Regions from separate parts of the Ruminococcus sp. 8Y-12 genome, predicted to be linked through region 2. Evidence: predicted binding sites of a transcription regulator. Region 2 holds the regulator's gene; each other region holds the start of a gene.
What was found. Region 2 encodes LexA, which represses DNA repair genes until DNA is damaged. Its sites were predicted from a motif close to CNAACANNTGTTNG; they were not measured.

Region 1 (8,001 bases), 330 kb from region 2:
AGGGCGTGCCGCAGAGATCGTATCTGCTGCCTGCACAATGCACGCAATCAGAGATTCTGGCTCTACATCGCCATGATGTGACTCCACCGCATTGATTACAATGGGGGATTCTTTGTACTTCTTACATAAATCAGCACCGATCTGAATATGGGAACCTTCCATTTCATGATCAATGGATTTACCGATATCATGCAATAAACCAGCGCGCTTCGCCATCCGCACATCCACGCCAATCTCACCTGCCAGCAGTCCTGACAGCTGAGCAACTTCTATGGAGTGCTTCAGAGCGTTTTGTCCATAACTGGTTCTAAATTTCATTCTACCAAGTAATCGGACTAACTCAGGATGGATTCCATGTACACCAACCTCAAGCGTAGCCGCTTCGCCTTCCTCGCGAATCATTGTTTCTACTTCTTTTTGGGCCTTTTCTACCATTTCCTCAATTCTTGCGGGATGGATACGCCCGTCTACGATCAGTTTCTCAAGGGCAATCCTTGCAACTTCTCTCCGTATTGGGTCAAAGCCTGATAAAATAACTGCTTCCGGTGTGTCGTCAATAATCAGATCCACACCTGTCATGGTCTCTAAGGTACGGATATTCCTTCCCTCTCTACCAATAATTCTTCCCTTCATCTCATCGTTGGGAAGCTGTACCACTGAGATGGTTGTCTCAGCAACGTGATCTGCCGCGCATTTCTGAATAGCGGTAACCACATACTCTTTTGCCTTTTTCGAGGCATCCTCTTTTGCTTTACTCTCCAACTCTTTATAGAGTTTGGCTGTATCGCTTTTTACTTCGTCTTCAACAGTTCTCAAGAGATATTCTTTTGCTTGTTCGGAGGTTAAACCTGAGATTCTCTCCAGTTCCTGTACTCTCTCGTCATTTAGCTTTTCAACCTCTTTACTCTTCCTCTTAATTTCTTCCTCTTTCGCTGCTAATCCTGACTCTCTCCGCTCAATTGCATCCGCTTTTTTGTCTACGGTTTCTTCCTTAGACAAAACGCGCTTTTCATAACGCTGTAACTCTGCTCTTCGCTCTCTTGTTTCTTTTTCGAGTTCATTTTTTGTTTTTAATGACTCTTCTTTCGCTTCGAGTAAAGCCTCCCGTTTTTTCGTCTCTGCAACCTTTAATGCATCATCTATTATTTTTCTGGCTTTTTCCTCCGCACTTCCAATCTTGGCTTCCACTACCTTCTTGTGATACGAAGTTGCAATAGGCCATGTAATAATAACAGCTATAATCAGAGTGATGACAACAGCAATAACCGTAATTACTGCACTCGGCACAGGAGCACCTCCTTATTTAATTTTCATTGTACAAATACAACACTTTGATTTTATCGTGTTTTGTGCATAATGTCAAGTAAATGTATATTCTATTCAAAATCTTCTTAACTGTTCCATACCTGAATCACCAAAAATCTTCTACTCCCCTGAGCACCCTGCTGATGTCTCTGGAGGAAAATCCTTTTCTCATCAAAAACTGATATAACTTCTGCCGCTCCTGCAAAGTGGCTGTTTCCAGATCCACTTTCTTCTTTCTCACCCACTTTTGTATCATAGCTGTCTCATCCGCGGGCTCTTTCCCTTCGTACACCCGGTTGATCATCTCCTTTGAGATCCCTTTTCTGAGCAGTTCCTGGGTAATCTGCTGACGGCTCTTGCTGTCCTTCCGGTAATCAATATAGCGGCTGGCATAACCTTCATCATCCACATAGCGGTAACTCTTCACATAGTCTATGGCACGGTCAATGATCTCCTCCGGATAATCTCCCTGCCGCAGTTTCTGTCTGAGCTGCTGTTCCGTGCGGTCCATGGACTTTAAGAGGTTCAGACAGCGCAGCTTGGCTCGTTTATCCAGCACCTGCTCCACAATCTCCTGATACACATGCGCTGGCAGCTTGGCCCCCTCTTTGATTCCATAGCGAGACAGCTCGCCCCTGTACAGGACAAAGGCAAGCTGCTCATCAATATATACTCTGCTTCTGTTTTTCCCCAATGGTTCAATCTGCGTAACTGTCACATCCGGCCCTCAATCTATTCCTCAGTCTTTTCCTCTGCTTTCGTTTCCCCAGCGCTCTCCTTTGCCTCGTCTTTTCCAGAGCCCGGAATCAGGCCATAACTCTCACGCACCTTCATCTCCACCTCTTCCATGACCTGAGGGTTCTCTTTCAGGTAAGTCTTTGCGTTCTCCCTGCCTTGGCCGATCTTAACGCCGTTGTAAGCATACCAGGCGCCACTCTTGTTGATCACACCCAGATTAGCTGCCAGATCCAGGACATCTCCCTCCCTGGAGATTCCCTGTCCAAACATGATATCAAACTCCGCCTCCTTAAAGGGCGGGGCAATTTTGTTCTTCACTACTTTGATACGCGTCCGGTTTCCGATCACCTCGCCAGCCTGCTTTAAAGACTCAATGCGCCTCACATCCAGACGGATGGAGGAATAAAACTTGAGGGCCCGGCCTCCTGTGGTGGTCTCCGGACTTCCAAACATAACTCCCACCTTCTCACGCAGCTGGTTGATAAAGATTACTGTACAGTTGGACTTGCTGATAATTCCTGTGAGTTTCCTGAGCGCCTGTGACATCAGACGAGCCTGGAGCCCCACATGGCTGTCCCCCATATCCCCGTCAATCTCTGCCTTGGGTACCAGTGCGGCCACAGAGTCCACGATAATAATGTCCACCGCCCCTGATCGCACCATGGTCTCTGTGATCTCCAGCGCCTGCTCGCCGTTGTCCGGCTGAGAGATGTACAGATTGTCGATATCCACGCCGATATTCTTGGCGTACACCGGGTCCAGAGCATGCTCCGCATCTATAAATCCAGCGATTCCGCCTCTCTTCTGAACCTCAGCCACCATATGTAAAGCCACTGTAGTCTTACCGCTGGACTCTGGACCATAAATTTCCACAACCCTTCCCTTTGGCACTCCGCCCAGCCCCAGGGCAATGTCCAGGCTCAAAGAACCTGTGGGGACGGTCTCCACATTCATATTCGCCGTGGAATCGCCCAGTTTCATGATAGCGCCCTTTCCAAAATCTTTCTCAATCTTGCTGATGGCCGCATCCAATGCTTTTAATTTATCATCCTGACCCATATCTCTGTTCTCCTCACTCTGTGATTTCATTTTTAATGTTGTCGGTTGCTATTCCGATCTATATATTTTGCCCGCGAACTAGTGTTCGTTTTTCTTCTAAACATCATATTATACTTTTGACTGCTTGTCAACTATTATCTTCTAAAATTTACATCGTCTCACTTACTTGTTTGTAACAGTTCAGACGGTCAGGTTCGTTACGGGCTGAGGCGAACGCTTCCTGCGCCGGAGGAAGCTGTTTCCCATAGGCGGAAGATCATGCTACCCAGGCGATTTCCTAACAAACTTTGAGGTGATTCTAGGTTCCTCTATGTTCCTGAGAGCAGTCGCCCGGGTGATGTCCGGGTGGTAATGCAAGTAACAGCCCTGATGTGTCTGCATCTGTGGTCAAGAGTATTTTCACTTTTGCGTCTTCTATATTGTACACTACAATGTCATATTTTTCAATATTTATTTCACTTTTTAATTATAAAGTTTACTAAAAAATAATGCAGGACCACTTGGTCCTGCACTTGTCTCTAAAAGCCGATATTCTTATACACCTCATAGGTGTCCAATATATGAAACTGCTCTGTCTCATGATTTCCCTGGGCTCCGGCGGTAATCAGTATAAACTCCTCCCCGCCAATCTGGGCAAAACTGGCCAGGCAGAGCCCTGCTTCCTCTGTGTACCCGGTCTTTCCTCCAAGAATCAAGCCGCTGCTCCGAACCTCATCAGGCATTGACGAGAACAGGGTGCTGTACAGAGTCAGTCCCTCCGGATGAGCATCCGACGGCTCTATGGTATAGGCATCTGTCTGGGCAATGGTGCGAAAGGTCTCATTTTGCAGAGCGTACTCCATCAGAGCCGCCAAGTCGGCTGCCGTAGAATAATGGTCCTCATTGTGCAGGCCGCTGGCATTCACAAAATGTGTATCGCCCATCCCCAGTTCCTGTGCCTTCTGGTTCATCAAGTCTGCAAACGCCTCCTCGGAACCCGCCACAAACTCAGCCAGCCCCGTACAGCACTCCGCCCCTGATGGCAGCATCACCCCGTAGAGCAAGTTTCTGACACTCACTTCCTCACCCGGGAGAAAGCCTGCCATGGAAGCCTCCTGCTGATAGAGTTCCTCAAACATATCCTCGGAAAGACGGACCTTCTCTTCTAAATCCTGCACCTTTTCCAAGGCCACCACTGCTGTCATGATCTTTGTCATAGATGCCGGATAGATCCGCTCCCCGCTGCCTTTGTCCAGCAGTCTCTCGCCATTCTTTCGTCTGATCAGCAGCGCATGATTGCTGTAAAGATTCTCCGCGTTTGTCCCCAATTTCACCGGTGGGTCTGTCTCTGTCTGAGTCTCCGCCTCATGCGTTTCTGTCTGTACCGCAGCGCTCTCCTGCCCTTTGCTCTCACGGCTGCTGATATTCTCCCCCTCAGGCTGGCGGGATAGAAACTGCCATGCGGCAATCCCTGTTCCTGCCAATAGAAGGAGAATCAAACCTCCTATCAGGCAGAAGGCTGCTGTGCGCTGTTTCTTACGCCTGCGGCTTCTGGCCCGCTGTCTTATTTCTTGAATTCTTCTATCTTCCGTATTCACGATCCGCCCCTGCTTTCTCTTTGATATTCTTCTATTTTACCATGTTCTCCAAAAAGATTGCTAATATTCTATAAGCAGGCGCTTAAGATTTTCTTATCTTTTTTCTACAATCACACCCTGCTTTTTGTAAATGCTCTTTGCCGGAACCACCTCTCTCACAGAGGACAGGGGATAGATATTGGTGTGGGGTCCTACCACAGTACCAGGGTTCAGCACAGACCCGCAGCCCACCTCCACTTCATCACCCAACATAGCGCCAAATTTCTTTAGCCCTGTCTCCATCCTCTCTGATCCTTCTTTTACAATGACCAGCTTTTTGTCTGATTTTACATTTGAGGTGATGGACCCAGCCCCCATGTGGGCCTTGTAACCTAAAACAGAGTCACCCACATAATTGTAATGTGGAACCTGTACCTTATTGAACAGCACAACGTTCTTCAGTTCCGTGGAATTTCCCACCACAGCTCCTTCGCCCACAATGGCGTTCCCTCTAATAAAGGCGCAGTGGCGCACCTCCGCCTCTTTTCCGATAATCGCAGGACCGTTTATAAACGCAGTGGGCGCTACCTTTGCGGACTTGGCCACCCAGATATTCTCACTGCGCTGCTCATACTCTTCCTGATCCAGCTTACTCCCCAGTTCCAGGATGAATGCGCCGATCTTTGGCAGCACCTCCCAGGGATAGACAGCGCCCATAAATAAATCCTTTGCGATCGTCTCTTCCAGGTTGTACAGGTTACAAATTTTACATGTTTCCATTATTTTTTCGCTCCTTTTTTGTAGTACTTGGCGGCTGCGCTGAAATTGTGACGCAGCGCATACCCATAGTTATTTTGCATGACGCTTGCTGTGCGCGTCTGGATAAAATGACGAAGCTTTGCCATATACTCCTCAGGCGTGATGGTCCCCTCCGCCACATACGTAAGCCCCTTCTCCCAACTGGCTGTCAACTCCGGATTCAGAAGTGACTTTATAGAGGCGTTCACCACCTCGTATATCATCTCACCGAAAAAGGTGGGTGTCAATATTTGAGTCTTTTTATTTAGTCCTATGTACTCGTTTCCGATCAGCTTTTTCAGAATCTCCGCCCTGGTGGCGCTGGTTCCGATTCCGCTCCCTTTAATCTGGGCCCTCAGCTCTTCATCTTCAATCAACTGCCCTGCATTTTCCATGGCCAGTATGATGGAACCGGAATTGTACCGTTTGGGCGGGGAAGTCTCCCCCTCCTTGATCTTCAGCTCTTTCACCACAAGCTCCATCCCTTTTTTCAGATTTTTGAGCGCCTCAATCAATCCTGTGTCAGCCCCCATCTCTGTTTCCTCATCCTTTTTCTTTTCCTGAGGAATACCTGCCACCTGCAGATACCCCTCCGAGAGCAGAATCTTAAAACTGCTGAAGAATTTCTCCTCCCGCATCTGAGTCACCAGGCTGATTTTCTGGTAAACAGCCGGGGGATAAAATATACTTAAAAACCGCCGCACAATGGTATTGTATACCTTTTCGCCCCGCTCTGACACAGACCGCAGCGCCCCTATACCCTGCCCGGTGGGAATGATCGCATAGTGGTCTGTTATTTGCTTGTCATTCACATAGCGAGTGGCGCTGATCTTTTTATAGCTGCCCATCTCCAGCACCTGATCCACATAGCCCTCTGCCCATGGAAGACCTTTTAAGCCATTTATATTTTTATAAATCTCTTTTGACACAGCAGTGGAGAGCACCCTGGCATCCGTCCTGGGATAGGTTACCAGCTTCTTTTCATAGAGCTCCTGCACGCACTGCAGTGTCTCGTCCGGGCTGATCTTAAACATTCTGGAGCAGTCATTCTGCAGCTCCGCCAGGTTATAGAGCAGAGGGGGATTTTTGTTCTCCCTCCTGCGATCAATGGAGCATATCAGCGCACGAAGGGGCTGCTCTTCCTCAAGGTACCCTATGAGCTCCTGGGCGTCCTTTTTCTCCTTAAATCCATTTTCTTTGTACAGCTTTGGGGACTGAAAGTATCTGGAACCTTCCACTGCCCGAAACTCGCCGTCAAACTGCTTTTCGCCGTATTCCAGTGTATTCAGCACCCGGTAAAAGGGTGTTTTGACAAAGTCCCGAATCTCCCTCTCCCTCCGTACAATCATCCCCAAAACGCAGGTCATAACTCTTCCCACTGAGATCACCGTATATTTGGTTCCCATGACATTTGACAGAAGATCCCCATATTTAAGAGAGAGGAGCCGTGAAAAATTGATTCCCATCAGATAGTCTTCCTTTGCCCTGAGGTAAGCCGCCTCCGAAAGGTTGTCGTAGTCTGACAAATCCTTTGCGGTCTCAATGCCCCTCAGGATTTCCTCCTCTGTCTGGGAATCAATCCACACGCGCCGTCTCTTCTTTCCCTTGACATGAGCCATCTGTTCCACCAGGCGGTAGATATACTCACCCTCCCGCCCGGAGTCCGTGCACACATAGATAGTATCCACATCCTCCCGGTTCAGAAGTCTGCTTACAATCTCAAACTGTTTCTTTACAGAGGGAATCACCTCATAAAGAAATTTTTCCGGAATAAAAGGCAGGGTCTGCAGACTCCACCTCTTTAACCTGGAATCATAGACCTCAGGGTAGCTCATGGTCACCAGATGACCTACGCACCAGGTGACAACCGCATCTTCCCCCTCCAGATATCCATCCCTCCGGGCAGTATTCAACTTCAATGCTTTTGCGAATTCCTGAGCCACGCTGGGCTTCTCCGCAATAAATAACGATTTAGACATGTATAACCTCTCAACTGCCTACAAAGGCAGATCTCTCTTCTCAAACAGGGCAATTCCCGCCCAGTACATTCCCAGTCCGGCCAAAGCCAGCAAAGGCAGACTCCAGCAGATCTGAACACTCCCCTCCATGATTGCTTTGGGCGAAAACAGGGTGAACACCGTAAAAAATCTCAATATCTCCATCCCTCCCCCTATGTTGGACAGCATCCTTATTAAATAAAACAACACTGGAAGGCCGGCACCGATCATCAGGGAAGTCCTGGTATCATCTGAGATACAGGACGCCAGAAAACTGATTCCGCTTAAAAATATGTGCAGACAGAAGGCCCCCAGATTCAGGAGCATAAACTGGGGAATACCAAGTTCTCCCGGAAACCAGAGACGACAGCACACAAGCCCCAGGACCGTAGTGAACAGAAACATCACAAACAGGCTCATAATCAGATAGTACGCCTGTGTGGTCGCGATTTTCTTCCTGGGATTGGGCGTGGAAAGCCAGCTCCCCATTCTTCCCGTCTCCACTTGGCGCGCAACCAGCCGGTTGGCTGTGACCGTTTCATAGATCA
Region 2 (8,001 bases):
TTATCATGGGGGCTGCAAGTGCAGGGCTGTTGGGAGCCATTGGAGCACTATTCTAGGAAAACTCCTTTTCCTTAATCGCCGCCACGCCTATGAAGTGGGAGCTTCAAAGTAAAGGTGCAGCCTCCTCCCTCCGTATCCCTCAGGAGAATCTGACCTCCCAGCAGAAGAGTATACTTTTTAGCTATGCTCAGGCCAAGTCCAAAGTGTTCTTTGTCTGTTCTGGATTTGTCGCCCCTGTAAAACTTTTGGAAAATTTGTTGTTTATCCTCAGCCAAAATTCCAGGACCATGATCTATTACTTGAAAGTATACCGAATTTTTGTTTATCTGTTCTTTTAACAGGATATCCCTGCCCGGCGGAGAAAAGGCTATGGCATTGTCCAGAAAAATACGTAAAATCTGTGAAATATAGGAAGGGTTGCTTTTTAAGTCCGCTGTGTACTCCTGCGGAAGTTCTATGTTCAGAATTAAGCCTTTGGTATGGCATAAAGGCAGGTAAGATTCATAGAGTTCCATCAAAAGGGTCACAGGATCAAATAGCTGAAAGCTGCCAATAGGTGCTTCTAACGAGGAAGTTAAAATCAAAAGGTCTTTAACCAACTCCCGCATGCGGCTGCACTCTTTGCGGATGATCTTTCCGAAATAGTCTGCCTTTTCCGGAAAGACATCCATGGAATCTGCTGCCCCCTGGATCAGCATAATTGGAGTTCGAAGCTCATGGGAAGCTGCTGCTACAAACTCATTCTGCATCCGCTCATTTTCCCTGACAGGATACATGACGTGCCTGATAAAGGTTCTCCCTATTAAAAAAAGAGCACCCAGACATAAAAATTCCAAAATTAAAAAATAGCATAAGCGAAGTCTCAACTGAGATCGCACTCCTGTGATATCATTTAATACCAAAATGCTGATATAGCTTCCATATGGTTCTAAAACAATATACGCACCCAGATAACGGTCCCCCTGAAGCCCTTCTGTATGAAATATCCCGCTTTGATATGGGGAAGGGCTGGCAAGAGCCTCCTGTCTGTATATCGAATCTACCTTTTCTGAGACAGTAAGAAAAAGGTCTTCCCTCTGAGTGGGTGTCTCATAAGCACCCTGATACAGCAGGGGGATATTGTTCTCCTCAATCCGAATCACAAGTTTCTCCTGCATCTCCAATTCCCTGAGCCAGGAATCGGGGATATTATTGCTGCTTTGGATTCTGGACATTATGTGGGCTATATTTGCCTGAAAGACTGCCTCCTGCTGTCGAATGACCGTCTGGCTATAGAGAAACGCAGTGATTCCCAGGGCAAGGGTCAGAATGATTCCAGAAGTCAGCACATAGAGAAAGACCAGCCGCCTTTGAACATTTTGAAACATAGTGTATGCTCCTTTATTCCATATAATAACCAACACCGTGCATTGTCTTAATCGCCACATCAACCTTCAACTGTCTAAGTCTCTTCCTCAGAAAATAAATGTAGTTATCCAAGTTATTTTCATTGATATCAGAGTTTCCACCCCACACAGAATTTATAAGATAAGCTCTGGGCAGGGTTTTTCCGGCATTTTTTAAGAAGACTTCCGCCATCTTTGTTTCCGTTGAGGAGAGTGAGACCTCTGCGCTTTGCCAGGATAGTATCTGTTTTTCTGGTTCCAGCCGCAGCTCTTTGTAACTTAGGATATCCGGATCTTTGCGGGTACCCGGCCTTCTTGCTATGGCCCGGATACGAGCCATAAGTTCAGAAATATCAAAGGGCTTGGTGATATAGTCATCCGCACCTGCATCCAAGCCGCCTATTTTATCATTTAACTGTTCCAGGGCAGTGATAAAGATGGCTGGAGTATAGTTTTCCTTCTGGCGGATAAGCTTGAGAAGGGATAAGCCATCCAACTCCGGCAGCATACGGTCAAAGAGAAACAAGTCATAGTATGTATTGGAGGCATAGATCAGGGCTTCCGCACCTGAGTGACAGATGTCGGTTTCATACCCAGCCTTCTCAAAATGCATTTCCAGCATGGAACAGAGATCCTCATTATCCTCTACCAATAATATTTTCACAGCAATCCTCCTCCAGATTTAAGTTTTCATCTCAGTATAACATAGAAATCTCGAAAGATTCTTTAAATAAATTTGGAAATTTCGTAAATGTTCAGTACCTCACATTTACATGCAAAAATCATTTTCTTTCAGTCAGCGCAGTAAATGAGCAAGACCTGTTAAATAATTACGAAATTTCTATCATGGTTTAAAAGATTCTTCGAGATTTATGTGTTATTCTGAAAAGGATCAGACGTCGGATACCAATTAAGAAAGGAGCTATTATGAAGAAAGCAACAATACTTTTGACAATTTTACTCTTAATTACAGCAACAGGATGTAGCACAAAGAGTGCAGAAGGTGATACAAGCAAGGCGGAAACCAGTACAGTGAAAAGTTATCAGGAAGAGGAGATTGCGCTGCCTTTTGAGGGGAGGGACGAAAAGATTGTCAACCTGACAAAAGATCCCTCTGGAAATATCCTGATCTATACAGTGGATACTGCTTCCAAAAAGGGGATTGCCTACCAGATGCAGGAGGATAAAAGTTTTCAGAGGAAGGAGCTTCCAGTTCTGGACTCTTACCTGAAGGAGGCGTCTTCCCCGTGGACGGTATCCATAGGTGAGGATGGCGCTGTCTATTTTATCTATTATGACGCAGATTATTACCCCCATGTCCTTAGAATGAAAGAGGATGGCGTGGAAGAGTTGGCAGCGGATAATATCCAAAAATATATGGGAGGAGATTCACCGGATTACCCTTCCAGTATACTGGGACAGGCGGATGGTTCCTTTCTTCTGTCCTATATGGGGACTTTGGCTGAACAGTATGACAGCACTGGGAAGGTAATCCGCGAATATACGCTTTGCTCAGGAGATACCAATATCCGAAATGATGTCGCAGCTATAGGGAGTACCCTTATCACTCTGAATCAGGAGCAAAACGGTTTTGTCCTATACGATCTGGAGACTGGAAAAGAAAAAAACCAGATTGCAGCGTCAAAAACACAGTGGAAGCTATTGCGGGCCGGTTCGGAAAATGATTTTTATTACATGGATGAAAAGGGATTGCATCACGTTTCCGTTGACGGAAAGCTCACAGAAACTATCATCGATGCATCTGATATGCCCTCGCTGCTGGAGAATAAAAGCGCATATTCCTTTGAGATGGGAAAAGACAACAGCAGCTATGTGCTATACAAGGACGCCTCCGGCAACTGTTCAATAAAATATTATCATTACGCTTCCGTTCAAAACGCCCCGGACCAACCCCCTGCACAGTCAAAGTCAATACGCATCATCGGTCTTAGTCAGAGTAATACGATAATGAGGGCAGTCAATGAGTTTGAGAAGCAGTATCCTGATATTAAAGTGGATTTTCAGAGCTATGGCGAACAGGTGAAACAGGGCTCCTTGTCCGAGACCATCCGTATAATGAACACGGAAATCCTTTCAGGTAAGTCCGGGCCCGATTTGATTCTGCTGGATAAGCTTCCGGCTAAGTCCTATATTGAAAAGGGCGCGCTGGCTGATTTGACTGAACTGTACAGGGAATTTCAGGGAGATGACGCACTTTTGGACAGCATTGTACCTCAGGATGGGGAAAATGTTTACTCTATTCCGGTAAGGTTTAGCGTTCCCCTTCTATATGGAAGCGAACACGCTATGGAACAGGTTGGCTCTATCCGTAAGATCAATGAGTTCCTTAAAAATCCCGGGGATACCCCACTTTTTGAAAATGTGGTAAGCCAGGCGCTCGCCGAGTCTCTGCTGCTTATGCATTACAATGAAATCACTGCCAATCTGCCGGATGAACAGGCAATCAAAGAGTACATGGATGCAGTGGCTGGATTGGGAGAGTATGTCAATGCAACCGCCGAGGACGCGGAAATGTCGGAGGGATATGAAGAAATGTATCTGCTCTCCCTGGGTACTGCCTCCTGCCTGGGCAGGGATTTAGCAGCAGTAAGAGAGGTCAAGACCATTTGGGATTTGGCAGAACCAGCAGCTTTTGCAGAGCAGTATGACCAGAAGTACAGCCTCATAGACGGACTCTATATTCCCTATGACTCCATTGGAATCAATGCAATGTCCGAAAATCAGGAGGCTGCAAAAGATTTCCTAAGAATCCTTTTTTCTTATAATATGCAGAATATAGATATGGGAGAGGGATTTCCGGTCAATAAAAAAGCCTTTGAAGCAATTCATGCGGTTGAGGCAGAGGAGGAGCTTTTCTTCAGTTGGGAAGAAAATGGAGAGAGGGTATCAATTACATGTGAGAATCCCGGCGAATCGCAGGTAGAAGCATTCAAGGAAATGGTCAAGGGTATCCATAAACCACTTCAGATTGATCAAACGGTAAAGGAGACACTCTTGGAAAGCGTAAAAAGGGTTTACAGAGGTGAGGCAGCCAGTGAAGAGGCTGCAAAAGACGCTTACCAGAAACTGAAACTATATTTATCAGAATAGCAACACTCATACACAAAGCGGAGAGGCCCGGTAACCATTGGGAACTCTCCGCTTTAACACTTACAATAAAAGTTATGACAGAAAACGGAACACGCCTATCACCTTACCCAGCACTTCCATCTCCTCAACGATAATGGGTTCCATGGTATCATTTTCCGGCTGCAGCCGAAAATGCCCATTTTCTCTATAATACGTCTTGACCGTAGCGGAGTCATCGATCAGAGCCACAATAATGTCCCCGTTTTCTGCAGTTTTCTGCATCTTCACCAAAATCTGGTCTCCTTCAAAAATTCCGGCTTTTATCATACTATCGCCTTTGACTGTAAGCATGAAGGTCTGCTCATTGGGCATATACTCTGCAGGAACAGGGAAATAACTCTCCACATTTTGAATAGCAAGTATGGGTTCACCGGCTGCCACGCGGCCCACTACAGGGACATTCACTAATTCCCGTCTGGTCAGGTTAAAATTGTCATCCAGAATCTCAATAGCCCTGGGCTTAGAGGGGTCTCTGCGGATATAACCGTTTTTCTCCAACGTCTCCAGGTGTGAGTGGACAGAAGAGGTTGACTTCAGATTCACTGCCTCACAGATATCCCTCACAGCAGGAGGAAATCCTCTGTTTATTATTTCATTTTTGATGTACTCTAATATCTCTTCCTGTTTCTTTGAAATCTTACCGTATGCCATATGTACCTCCTGTTTATATCAAACCTCCACCCGAAATCTCCAAATCAGGACATCTGATCTAAAATGGCCGCAGCGGAAGAGGGCTGAATTTTCTGAAAAAATATGTTTTATTAATGATACCATAGACTGGGAAAAAATGCAAACAAATGTTTAGAAACTTTGTTCGAATTTACGTATTGACAAACAAACGTTCGCATACTATAATTTTCTTATAACAAACAGATGTTCTGAACTTATGTTTGTATCATTTTCATTACGGAGGGATAAAAGATTATGAGAGTACACCAAGCTGAAAAGAGAAGAAAAGGAATGGACACTGTCCAGAACAGACACAACAGAATCACATTTATAGCAAAAGCATGCATCTGCATTTTTGCAGCCCTTGTAGTATTTGGAGGACTTGTTGTAAAAGCTTCAACCCCGCAGATGCAGGAGATCTACAAATATTATACGGACATAAAAGTAGACAATGGCATGACTCTGACGGATATTGCAGAGGACTATATGACAGAGGGATATGGGACACCAGAGGAATACATCAATGAAGTGCGTCAGATTAACTCTATCTGTGAAGACGAGATATACTATGGGCAAAAGCTGATGATACCTTATTATTCTGCTGAATTAAAATAGATGTATGCAAAGCTTATATATGATATAATTCCTAAGGAGTAGAATCCTAAAGGAGGTATATAAAAATTGAGACAAGAAAAATTTAAAATGGAGCGTCCCGGACTTGTGGATCCCGGACAAAAGGTAGAAATCACAGAGATCCAGACAAATATGAATTTCAGTTATATCATAGAGCCTGCTGTAGCTATGTCGGGATGTTTTAAGGGCAGCAATCGGATCAAAGCCAGGGAAGGTACAATCATCAGTATTGAGAACACCCCCAGAGGATACATCGTAACAGCGGAGTTTGAGGAATAAAAATAAAAACCCCCTTTTTACATTTTAACTGTAAAGAGGGGGTAGTCATTGTCTCAATACATCTATTCGCGAAACACCTGTTTTTCCAAAAACCCAAACACTTTTTCAAAGTACAGGTCCGGGGCCAATGTGTAAGCCTGCCCGTGTCCAGCTCCTTCCACAACCAGTATATCTTTTTCGCACTGAGCCGCGTTAAATAACTCATAGACCATATCTGTATGAACAAAGTTGTCCTGGCTTCCGTGGATAAATAAAATGGGAACCTGGCTTTTTTTCACTTGTTCAAGGGCTGATGCCTTTTTTAGGTCATATCCAGCCCGTACCTTGGCTGCCATATTGCTCATATGCAGAGCCGGAAATGCCGGCAGATGATAAAGAGCATCCAGCTCATCGGCAAAGATATCCCACACAGAGGTATATCCACAGTCCTCTACAACAGCTTTCACCTGGCCGGGCAGATCTTCTTCCCCTGCAGTCATCATAACAGTGGCTCCTCCCATTGAGATACCGTGCAGTACAATTTCCGCTTCCGGGTCTTCTTCGAGTATGTAATTTGTCCAAAGGAGGACATCTTTTCGATCCAGCCATCCCATGCCGATATAGGTCCCCTCGCTTTCACCGTGGGAACGCATATCCGGGGTCACAACCTGGTAACCTTGATCTCCGTAAAAGCTGCCAACCTTTTGCATATTGGTTCGATTTCCTGTATAACCATGAATCAAAATGACCCATTTATGGCTCTCCTCCTTCTGTAAAAACTGGTCAGCCATTAGTTTTAGACCATCTTGAGACTGAATGGAAACAGTCTCTTTCTCAACTATGGAGAGCCACCTATCCAACTGCTGATCCATGGCTTTTGCATTCTGATTGACTACAGCTTCCACTTCATCGGAAGTCACTGACTCCGGAGCCACATTCGGCGCGCCAGATGCCTTTCTCACTAAAGCAAAGTTCACAAAATAGTTTCCAACAATTACTGTAGCAGCTCCTACAATTACTACCAGAACCAAGAGACTGATGAGAAGTCCTTTTTTCCTTTTCTTCATGCTTATTAATTTCCTTCCTATTTCCATTTTCTACGAAGGAATTATAGCACATAATTATTTGATTTTCAAAATTATTTCATTCTGTCAAACTCATTTCCCACAGATTTTTTATTTGAGGTGCCAAATCTGAAAAACTCCATAATGTTTGGCTGTTTATTATACTGTTTGGATCATTTAATTTGATCTTTCCGTTTTGAACACCTGTGAGAACAATAAAGTGACCGGAGGTAGTGAAATCTCCCGGGCGCATGCTGCAGATAATAGGTATTCCCTGCTTTAGCTTCTCTGTCACCAAAGTCTCTTCCAAAGATACCGGCTGTCCCTTAACCCCAAACTCCATTCCGCCGTCTGTTATAAAGGCCCAGGCTGTATTTCCCTCGGCAGTCACAAAATCGTGTTCCTGACTGTACTCTGCCATTGTATAAGGAGTAACGGAGCGATTGCCCGTAAGTCCCGCGATTACCATTGCCATACAGGTAGGGCCGCATCCGCTGACAGCCACAATATTATTCCCGTAATCCCCGTACCCCCAGCGTTCATCCCATTGAAGAAGCAGGGGAATGTCACCTGTCTCAAAATCTTCCTCCAGGTAATCTGTATATACACGGTTCTTTTTATTCGGGTAATCCAGGACAAAATCGATAGTTTCAATATTTCTCTCCAGCATCTCTAAGAGTTCCTCGGGATACAGATACTTCTTTTCTGAAATTTCCTGCAGCTTTTCCTCTGTGGTTTTTGGCTTTTCTGTTTGTGTCTCTGTTACCTGCTCGGATTCCTCTGTCATTGTCTCATCTGTTTCTGTTCCAGTGGTTACCACTTCTGTCTGTGAGGGCTCCGGC
Region 3 (8,001 bases), 1.5 Mb from region 2:
GTATTGTCCATCTGGTGAAAAAGATTTTGATGGGAACTCTGATCATTGAGGGGACTGGGGCACTGCTTTTGTCCATTCGTTTCTGTGGGGAGTTGGGTTTTGCCAGAGGGATTTACTATGGAATCTTCCACTCGATCTCAGCCTTCTGCAATGCAGGCTTTGATCTGATGGGATATCAGGGGGAATTTTCATCCCTGGTAAACTACTCTGGGGATTGGCTTGTGAACCTGACGATTATGAGTCTGGTCATTATCGGAGGGATCGGTTTTTTGGTGTGGGACGACTTGACCCAGAAGAAGTTCCGGTTCCGAAAATACCGGGTGCACACAAAGATTGTTTTGATCACTACTTTTATACTGGTTTTTGGAGGAGCACTGCTGTTTTATCTTTTTGAGTCCGGTAATTTAGCCAGAGGCATGGGACCGGGGGAGACGTTCCTGACCTGCATGTTTGATTCAGTCACACCAAGGACAGCGGGCTTTAATACCACAGACATTGCCCAGCTCTCGGACAGCAGCAAGCTTCTGAGCATAATTTTGATGTTTATCGGGGGAAGTCCCGGGTCTACTGCAGGAGGGATCAAAACCACTACCTTTGTGGTATTTTTGCTCTATGTGCGGGCGAACATCAAAAGGACCAGAGGGGTCAACATATTTAGACGTAGGATTGACGAGGATGCCATCAAGAAGGCCAGCGCAGTGGCCTGTACGAACCTGGTCTTGGCTCTCAGTGCAGCACTTTTGATCTGTGGAGTCCAGGGAATGGATTTGAGGGATGTGCTGCTGGAGACCTTTTCTGCGATCAGTACAGTGGGCATGTCCACCGGAATTACGAGGGACTTTGTGACAGTGTCAAAGGCTGCTGTGATTGTCCTGATGTATTGCGGAAGGGTGGGAAGCCTGTCCATGGCGCTCTCCTTTACGGAAAAGAAGAAGATGTCACCAGTAGAGTTGCCTGAGGAAAAGATTTTAATCGGTTAGGGGGAAGAAAACTGCCTATGGAATTTAAGATAAAAAACAAGAGAACAATACTCTTGATCATTGCATTTGCTATTGTGTTTTACTGGGGGTTGAATCACCTTGTTCCTATATTAGAGCTAGCGGAAAGGATGGTGGGTGTTTTCTCACCGTTTATCCTGGGCGGGGCCATTGCCTTTGTCCTGAATGTGCCGCTAAAGCTGATTGAAAAAGTGCTGGGACCTCACATGAAAAATAAGAAGATGCTGCTGCGCATCATCAGTATTCTGCTCTCCTTCGCTCTGGCAGTGGGAATCGTTCTTTTTGTCATTGTTACCGTCATTCCGGAGCTGATCAATACCCTGGTGGCGTTGAATGCGGGAATTCCTAAGTTCCTGGATGATGTGAGCAAGTGGGTTACGGGTCTGACGGCCACCTATCCGGAGATCACAGACTACATTGCCTCCCTGGAGGTGAACTGGACGGATTTGACCCACAAGGCGCTGACGGTACTCCAGAGCAGTGTCACAAATGTTCTAAGCTCAACCTGGGGGGTGGCAACCTCGGTCATCGGAGGTATCACCACCACAGCGCTGGGACTGATTTTCTCTGTATATATTTTAGCCCAGAAGGAAAAGCTGGGTATGCAGGCGAAAAAGATTGTGTATGCATACCTGCCCACAAAATGGGTGAACCGGGTTTTAAAGGTATTTCATATCTCAAATAAGACGTTCTCAGGATTTATCTCCGGACAGTGTACAGAGGCGGTTGTATTCGGATGTTTCTGCTATCTGGGTATGGTTTTGTTCCGGTTTCCATATGCTCTGAGCATCTCTGTGCTCATAGGGTTTTTGACCCTCATTCCCATTGTGGGAGCATTTCTGGGAACTGCCCTTGGGGCTATTCTCATTATGGTGACCAGCCCTCTTCGGGCAGTCTGGTTTGTGGTCCTGATTATTGTTCTGCAGCAGATCGATGGAAACCTGATCTATCCCAGGATTGTTGGGAACTCGGTAGGCCTTCCGGGGATATGGGTCATGATGGCTGTCACAGTTGGCGGAAGCCTAATGGGGATTTTAGGGATGCTGGTTTTTGTGCCCCTTTCCTCGGTGCTCTACGCCCTGCTCCGGGAGAATGTAAATATCCGGTTGGGCAAAAAGGATATAAAGGAAGAGGCCTTGTAAAATGGCCTGAAATGATGTATATTGAATAACAGTGATTACTTGAAAATGCCGGAGAACCCGGCTGGATACAGGAGGCGATGCAACATGGCAGAAAGAGAATGCAGCAGTACAAGCTGTACAAAGGAGAGCTGCGAGGGATGTCCGTCAAAGCAGCCACAGAGTTTATTGGTGGAACCGGGCATCTATACGGAGGTAAAACATGTAATCGGAGTGGTGAGCGGCAAGGGCGGTGTTGGTAAATCCATGGTTACCGCATCATTGGCGAATATGATGGCTGAGAAGGGATACCGGGTGGGAATCCTGGACGCGGACATTACCGGTCCGTCCATACCCAAGATGTACGGAATCCACGGGCCTGCACAGGCGGATGACGAGGGTATTTACCCAATGCTTACGGAGAACGATATCAAGATCATGTCCGTCAATCTGCTGATGCCGGATGAGGAGACGCCGGTGATCTGGAGAGGACCTGTGATTTCCAATATGGTAAAACAGTTCTGGACGGATGTGATCTGGGGAGAACTGGACTATCTTTTTGTGGATATGCCCCCAGGAACAGGGGATGTGCCTTTGACCGTATTCCAGTCTCTTCCTGTGGAGGGAGTGGTGATTGTGTCTTCACCCCAGGATCTGGTGCGGATGATTGTGAAAAAGGCCTACAACATGGCGAAGACCATGAATATCAAGGTTCTCGGGATTGTGGAGAACTACAGCTACTTCAAGTGCCCGGACTGCCAGAAAGTATACCAGATATTTGGGGAAAGCCATATTGATGAGATTGCAAAGGAACTGGACGTTCCTGTATTAGGAAAAATGCCCATAGACCCTGAGTTTGCGAAATACGCGGATTTGGGTAATTTTGAATTGGCGAAAAATTCATATGTGGCGGAAGCGTTTTCCGTACTGCACGCTTAGAACAAAAAAGGAGTTGCCAGACGTGGCAGCTCTCTTTGCGTTATAAATGAAACTTTATGATTAAAAGAAGCTGCAAAGGAGGAAAGAGAAATGGAACAAAGAAATTGGAAACACAAGATCCTTTTGGGGATACAGCATGTGCTGGCTATGTTCGGGGCAACGGTACTGGTACCTGCACTGACGGGACTGAGCACCTCTATCACCCTGTTCTGCGCAGGGATGGGCACTCTGATTTTTCACCTGGTGACCAAGAAAAAGGTGCCTGTGTTTTTGGGCTCCAGCTTTGCGTTTATGGGTGGAATCATGGCTGTAATCGGCAATTCCCGGGTTGGGGATGCGGATTACCTAGACCGGCTGGCAGCACTGAAGGGCGCTCTGATTATTGCGGGACTTATCTATGTGGCCTTCTCCATCATTATCAAGGTGATTGGGTATGAGAAGGTAAATAAGCTGCTGCCACCCATTGTGACAGGCCCCATCATCATTGTTATCGGTCTTCGGTTGAGCGGATCTGCCATCAGCAATGCCTTTTTTGTGACAAATGAGGCGGGGGAATCCGTTTTCAGCCTGGAATCTCTGGTGATCACGCTCTGCGTAGTGTGTACAATCATTGTGATTTCCGTGTATGCCAAAGGAATTTTTAACCTGATGCCCATTCTTTTTGCAATTATCGTTGGGTATCTGATCAGTATTCCGCTGGGATTCTGTGATTTTACGCCAGTGAGTGAAGCACACTTTTTCTCCTTTATGGATCAGGACATCATGTCCCAGATTTTGTGTGCGCCAAAGTTTCAGGCGGATGCCATACTGGCAGTAGCGCCCATTGCACTGGTGACTTTGATTGAGCATGTGGGTGATATCACCACCAACAGCGCGGTGGTTGGCAAGAACTTTATGATAGACCCAGGTATTCACAGGACTATCTTGGGGGATGGTCTGGCGACAGCCTTGGCCGGCCTTTTGGGCGGTCCTGCAAATACCACTTATGGGGAAAATACAGGAGTTCTGGCAGTTACGAAGAATTATGACCCCTCCACGATCCGAATTGCAGCAGTGTTTGCCATTGTTCTGGGGATATTTGGAAAATTTGGGGCTTTGATTACCAGCATTCCCACGCCGGTTACCGGGGGAATCAGCATCATTCTCTACGGTATGATTTCCTCAGTGGGTGTGCGTATCCTGGTGAACAATCACATCAACTTTGGCAACAGCCGTAATTTGATGATTGCCTCTCTGATACTGGTACTGGGAATTGGCTGTGACAGCATACCCATCTTCGGTACTGTGACTCTCTCCGGTCTGGCTCTGGCTGCTCTGGTGGGGATGGTTGTGGCAGCCATTCTGCCGGAAGGCGAGGATAGTGTGCTTCGGTTTAAGGGGTTTGAAGAGGAGAAGTAAAAACCGATATTTAACCCCTAAATTTCAAGCCAAGGATGTCCCATAGAATTCATTGCTCTTAGCATCTGATATTCTATGAGAAATCCTTGGCTCCTTTTAATTTCCGGTAGAGCCAGCGAAGAGAGTTGCTGTTTTCTTCGGCGGCCTTCACCCGTTTTTCCAGTTCATTGATCTGTCGTTGCTGACAGCAGAGAGCCTCCGTCATCATAATCGTAAGATCCTCATGGAGGGTTTTCCGGTTCAGTTTCCAAGTGGAGAGATTTCCCAGGGGTTCCCGGAACAGCACTCCATCCGGCCGGTTTAAGTATTCCAGCGCCAGTTTCCGGTTCCCCTCCTGGTAACGGGCCATAAAATTTCGCTGTTCTTCCTCAGTGAAAAAGCTTTCCCTGTGATGGAGGGCTTTTTCAGTTCGGGCGGCGCTGGCAGCACGCAGCGGATAAGACAAAAAGTCACCAGTCTGCCGATATTCGGGCAGTTGGTTGATGATTCGTTTGAATTCGATATAGTTTCCGTGCAGTCCCAGATTGGAAGCAGGATCGGGAATGGCAAATCCCTCCTGGGGAAGTCCCGTCGCCTCCAAAAAATCAGAAAAAAGTGTATGTTCTTCTCCGCCAAACTGGCCCTCTTCGTAGACACGCAGCAAAAGATATTCCTTTCCAATCCAGGATGCAATTTGCTGGATCTGCTCATAGTAGGAGAAGGCAAAGATTTTGGGAGCCTGTCCATTTATGTAACTGGAAAAATCTTTTGTAAACATCCGTTTTGATTTTACAATGTGATTGTAGAGCGATTCAGCCAGCAGATCCTGCCTGCGCAGATAGACCACTACTTTTAAGGTGCTGTTCATATTCTGGACTTCCTGGATCAGCCGCTGCCAAAAATCGGGCTGCTTCAGCCAATGGTGCCAGATCAGTTCATCGGAGAGCAGGACGGTGTCGAATTGCCTGGCGGCGGCTTTCAACTGGAGAAATCCCTCCCGAAGCACCTGTTCCTCATCCAGTGTTTTTTCTTCGTCCGAAGGATAGACCAGAAAATGTCCGTTTCGGATTTTGTATTTTTCAGATAACCCAACTTGAATTTTGGGGTAAGTGCAGCCCAGCATTTCCAGGTAGTCCCGGTTTGCTGTCAAAAATTTCTGTATGGCAGTAGTACCTGTCTTCATGGTGCCGATATGCAGATAAATTGTACTCATATATAAATTGGAAAATAGTTTCCATGCTCCTTTCCCTAATACTGGAATTGTTTGGTGATCTTTCCTTTGTAACATTTATACTGTATTTCAAAAGTTTGATAGAAATATGTCAGGAATCCGCTGAAAGGATAAAAAGCGAATTTGAAAAAGCAAATTTCAGTGCAGAAGTAAATTCCACACCAGTTTAAAATTTGTTGAATTTCTAAGAGTTTTATAAGCTCAAAACGTTTCTGTTGTAATAGGAGCAACTTCTTAGAAAAGAGCTGAATTTTGCGAACAAATGTTTGATATTCTCTTGTTTTTTGGAAACAGGTGTGCTATACTAAAAAACAAACAAATGTTCGAATGCGAGGCGATACCATGAGAATTCAAGAAGAGATGAGTCTCAACGATAAACTGGAAATATTAGCGGATGCGGCAAAGTATGATGTAGCCTGCACATCCAGTGGGGTAAATCGAAAAGGGGATGGAAAAGGGATTGGCAATGCAGTGGCAAAGGGACTATGCCACAGCTTTGCTGCGGACGGTAGGTGCATCTCTCTGCTAAAGATCTTGTTCACCAATGAGTGTGTCTTTGACTGCAAATATTGTCTGAACCGTTCGTCCAATGATGTGCCCCGGGCTTCCTTCACGCCGGAGGAAGTGTGCCGGCTCACCATTGAGTTCTACAGACGCAATTATATAGAAGGTCTTTTTCTGAGCTCGGGTGTACTGAAGAGTCCCGGTTATACTATGGAACTGCTGTACCAGACCTTGTACAAGCTTCGAAATGAGTATGGGTTTCAGGGATATATTCATGTTAAGGCTATTCCGGGGGCTCCCCAGGAACTGATTGAGAGGACCGGAATGCTGGCTGACCGTATGAGTGTGAACTTGGAGCTTCCCACTGCGGAGAGTTTGCGCAAGCTGGCCCCCCACAAGAGCAGAAAGACAATCTTGGCCCCCATGCGTCAGATTCAGATGAGGATGGAAGAAAATCGGCATGAGCTGGCAGTTTACCGGCAGGCGCCCCGGTTTGTGCCGGCCGGACAGAGTACGCAGATGATCATCGGCGCCACACCGGAGAGTGACTTTGAGATCGTATCCGTGGCGGAATCCCTCTATCAGAAGTTTCAGCTCAAGCGGGTGTTCTATTCCGCTTTTGTGCAGGTGAATCAGGATTCCAGCCTGCCGACCCTTCCGGGGGGCCCACCGCTTCTGCGGGAGCACAGGCTTTACCAGGCAGACTGGCTGCTGCGCTTTTATGGATTTGAGGCGTCAGAGCTGCTCAGTGAAGAGCGGCCAAACTTCAACATGTTTCTGGACCCCAAGTGCAACTGGGCGCTTTCTCATCTGGAGTATTTTCCAGTGGAGATCAACCGTGCTCCTTACCAAACTCTGCTTAGGGTACCGGGTATCGGCACCAAGTCTGCTCAGAGGATTGTTCAGGCCAGGAAATTTGGAAATCTGGGTTTTGAAGATCTGAAAATGATTGGGGTAGTCTTAAAGCGGGCACTCTATTTTATTACCTGCAGCGGACGTATGATGTACCCAGTGAAAATTGAGGAGGACTATATTTTGAGAAATCTGCTGAGTGTAAAGGAACGCCTCCCATATGACTTAAATCACTATCAGCAGATCAATCTGTTTGACGACTGCGGGGTGGCCCGATGACAGTATTTATATGTGACAACAGCACAGATGGAATCTTCAGCGGTGTCTATGATGCGTGGGACAGCAGGGTGGGACATGACCAGGTAAGGCTGGAGGTGGGGGAGGGAATGAATTTTCAATTGTTTGCAGATTATCGTGAAATTCCTGTCGACAGCATAAAGGCGGAAAAGGTGGCAAGGACTGTGAGAACCCGCATGGGGGAGGAGGACTACTATCATATCTACCATGCAACCCTCTCAAAGGAGAAGGAAAAAGCGGACTGTATCTACCACACCATAGTAGAGGGGCTTAAAGGAGGAGGCAGCCGTAGTGTAATGCAGTATTTGCAAAATGATGCGATCCGGGGTGTTTTTGAGATGTCCAGAAATATCCAGAACGAGGCGCATCGATATCTGCAGTTTGTGCGCTTCAGAGAGTTGGAGAATGGAGTGCTTTTTTCGGAAATCAAACCGGAAAATCAGGTTTTGCCTCTGATCGGGGAACATTTTGCAGACCGCTTTCCAGGGGAACATTTCATGATTTATGATATCACCCACAGTGTGTTTTTGATTCATGAGGCCCACAGGCAGTGGGCGCTTGTGCGGGGAGAGCAGCCCAACCGGGAACTGACCCAGAGAGTTTCCGGGCAGGAGAAGGACTACCAGGAGCTTTGGAAAGGGTTCTGTCACACAATCGGCATCAAAGAAAGGCGCAATCTGAGGCT

Region 1: the regulator LexA is predicted to act here: its motif matches at 3,177-3,190, upstream of recA (recombinase RecA).
Region 3: the regulator LexA is predicted to act here: its motif matches at 5,919-5,932, upstream of AC0THY_RS07550 (putative DNA modification/repair radical SAM protein).

Annotation. Positions count from the first base shown of each region.
Region 1 is NZ_CM176623.1:3,919,522-3,927,522, forward strand. It holds gene rny (ribonuclease Y) at 1-1,287, opposite strand, end outside; gene AC0THY_RS15685 (regulatory protein RecX) at 1,412-2,023, opposite strand; gene recA (recombinase RecA) at 2,038-3,102, opposite strand; gene AC0THY_RS15695 (D-alanyl-D-alanine carboxypeptidase family protein) at 3,621-4,679, opposite strand; gene AC0THY_RS15700 (acyltransferase) at 4,773-5,438, opposite strand; gene AC0THY_RS15705 (DNA topoisomerase) at 5,438-7,435, opposite strand; gene AC0THY_RS15710 (ABC transporter permease) at 7,454-8,001, opposite strand, start outside.
Region 2 is NZ_CM176623.1:3,584,866-3,592,866, forward strand. It holds gene AC0THY_RS14140 (COG2426 family protein) at 1-56, shown strand, start outside; gene AC0THY_RS14145 (sensor histidine kinase) at 72-1,367, opposite strand; gene AC0THY_RS14150 (response regulator transcription factor) at 1,381-2,049, opposite strand; gene AC0THY_RS14155 (hypothetical protein) at 2,313-4,496, shown strand; gene lexA (transcriptional repressor LexA) at 4,569-5,186, opposite strand; gene AC0THY_RS14165 (hypothetical protein) at 5,460-5,819, shown strand; gene AC0THY_RS14170 (hypothetical protein) at 5,886-6,116, shown strand; gene AC0THY_RS14175 (alpha/beta hydrolase) at 6,179-7,162, opposite strand; gene AC0THY_RS14180 (C39 family peptidase) at 7,239-8,001, opposite strand, start outside.
Region 3 is NZ_CM176623.1:2,065,152-2,073,152, forward strand. It holds gene AC0THY_RS07525 (TrkH family potassium uptake protein) at 1-980, shown strand, start outside; gene AC0THY_RS07530 (AI-2E family transporter) at 998-2,140, shown strand; gene AC0THY_RS07535 (P-loop NTPase) at 2,225-3,055, shown strand; gene AC0THY_RS07540 (uracil-xanthine permease family protein) at 3,146-4,453, shown strand; gene AC0THY_RS07545 (hypothetical protein) at 4,527-5,645, opposite strand; gene AC0THY_RS07550 (putative DNA modification/repair radical SAM protein) at 6,024-7,298, shown strand; gene AC0THY_RS07555 (TIGR03915 family putative DNA repair protein) at 7,295-8,001, shown strand, end outside.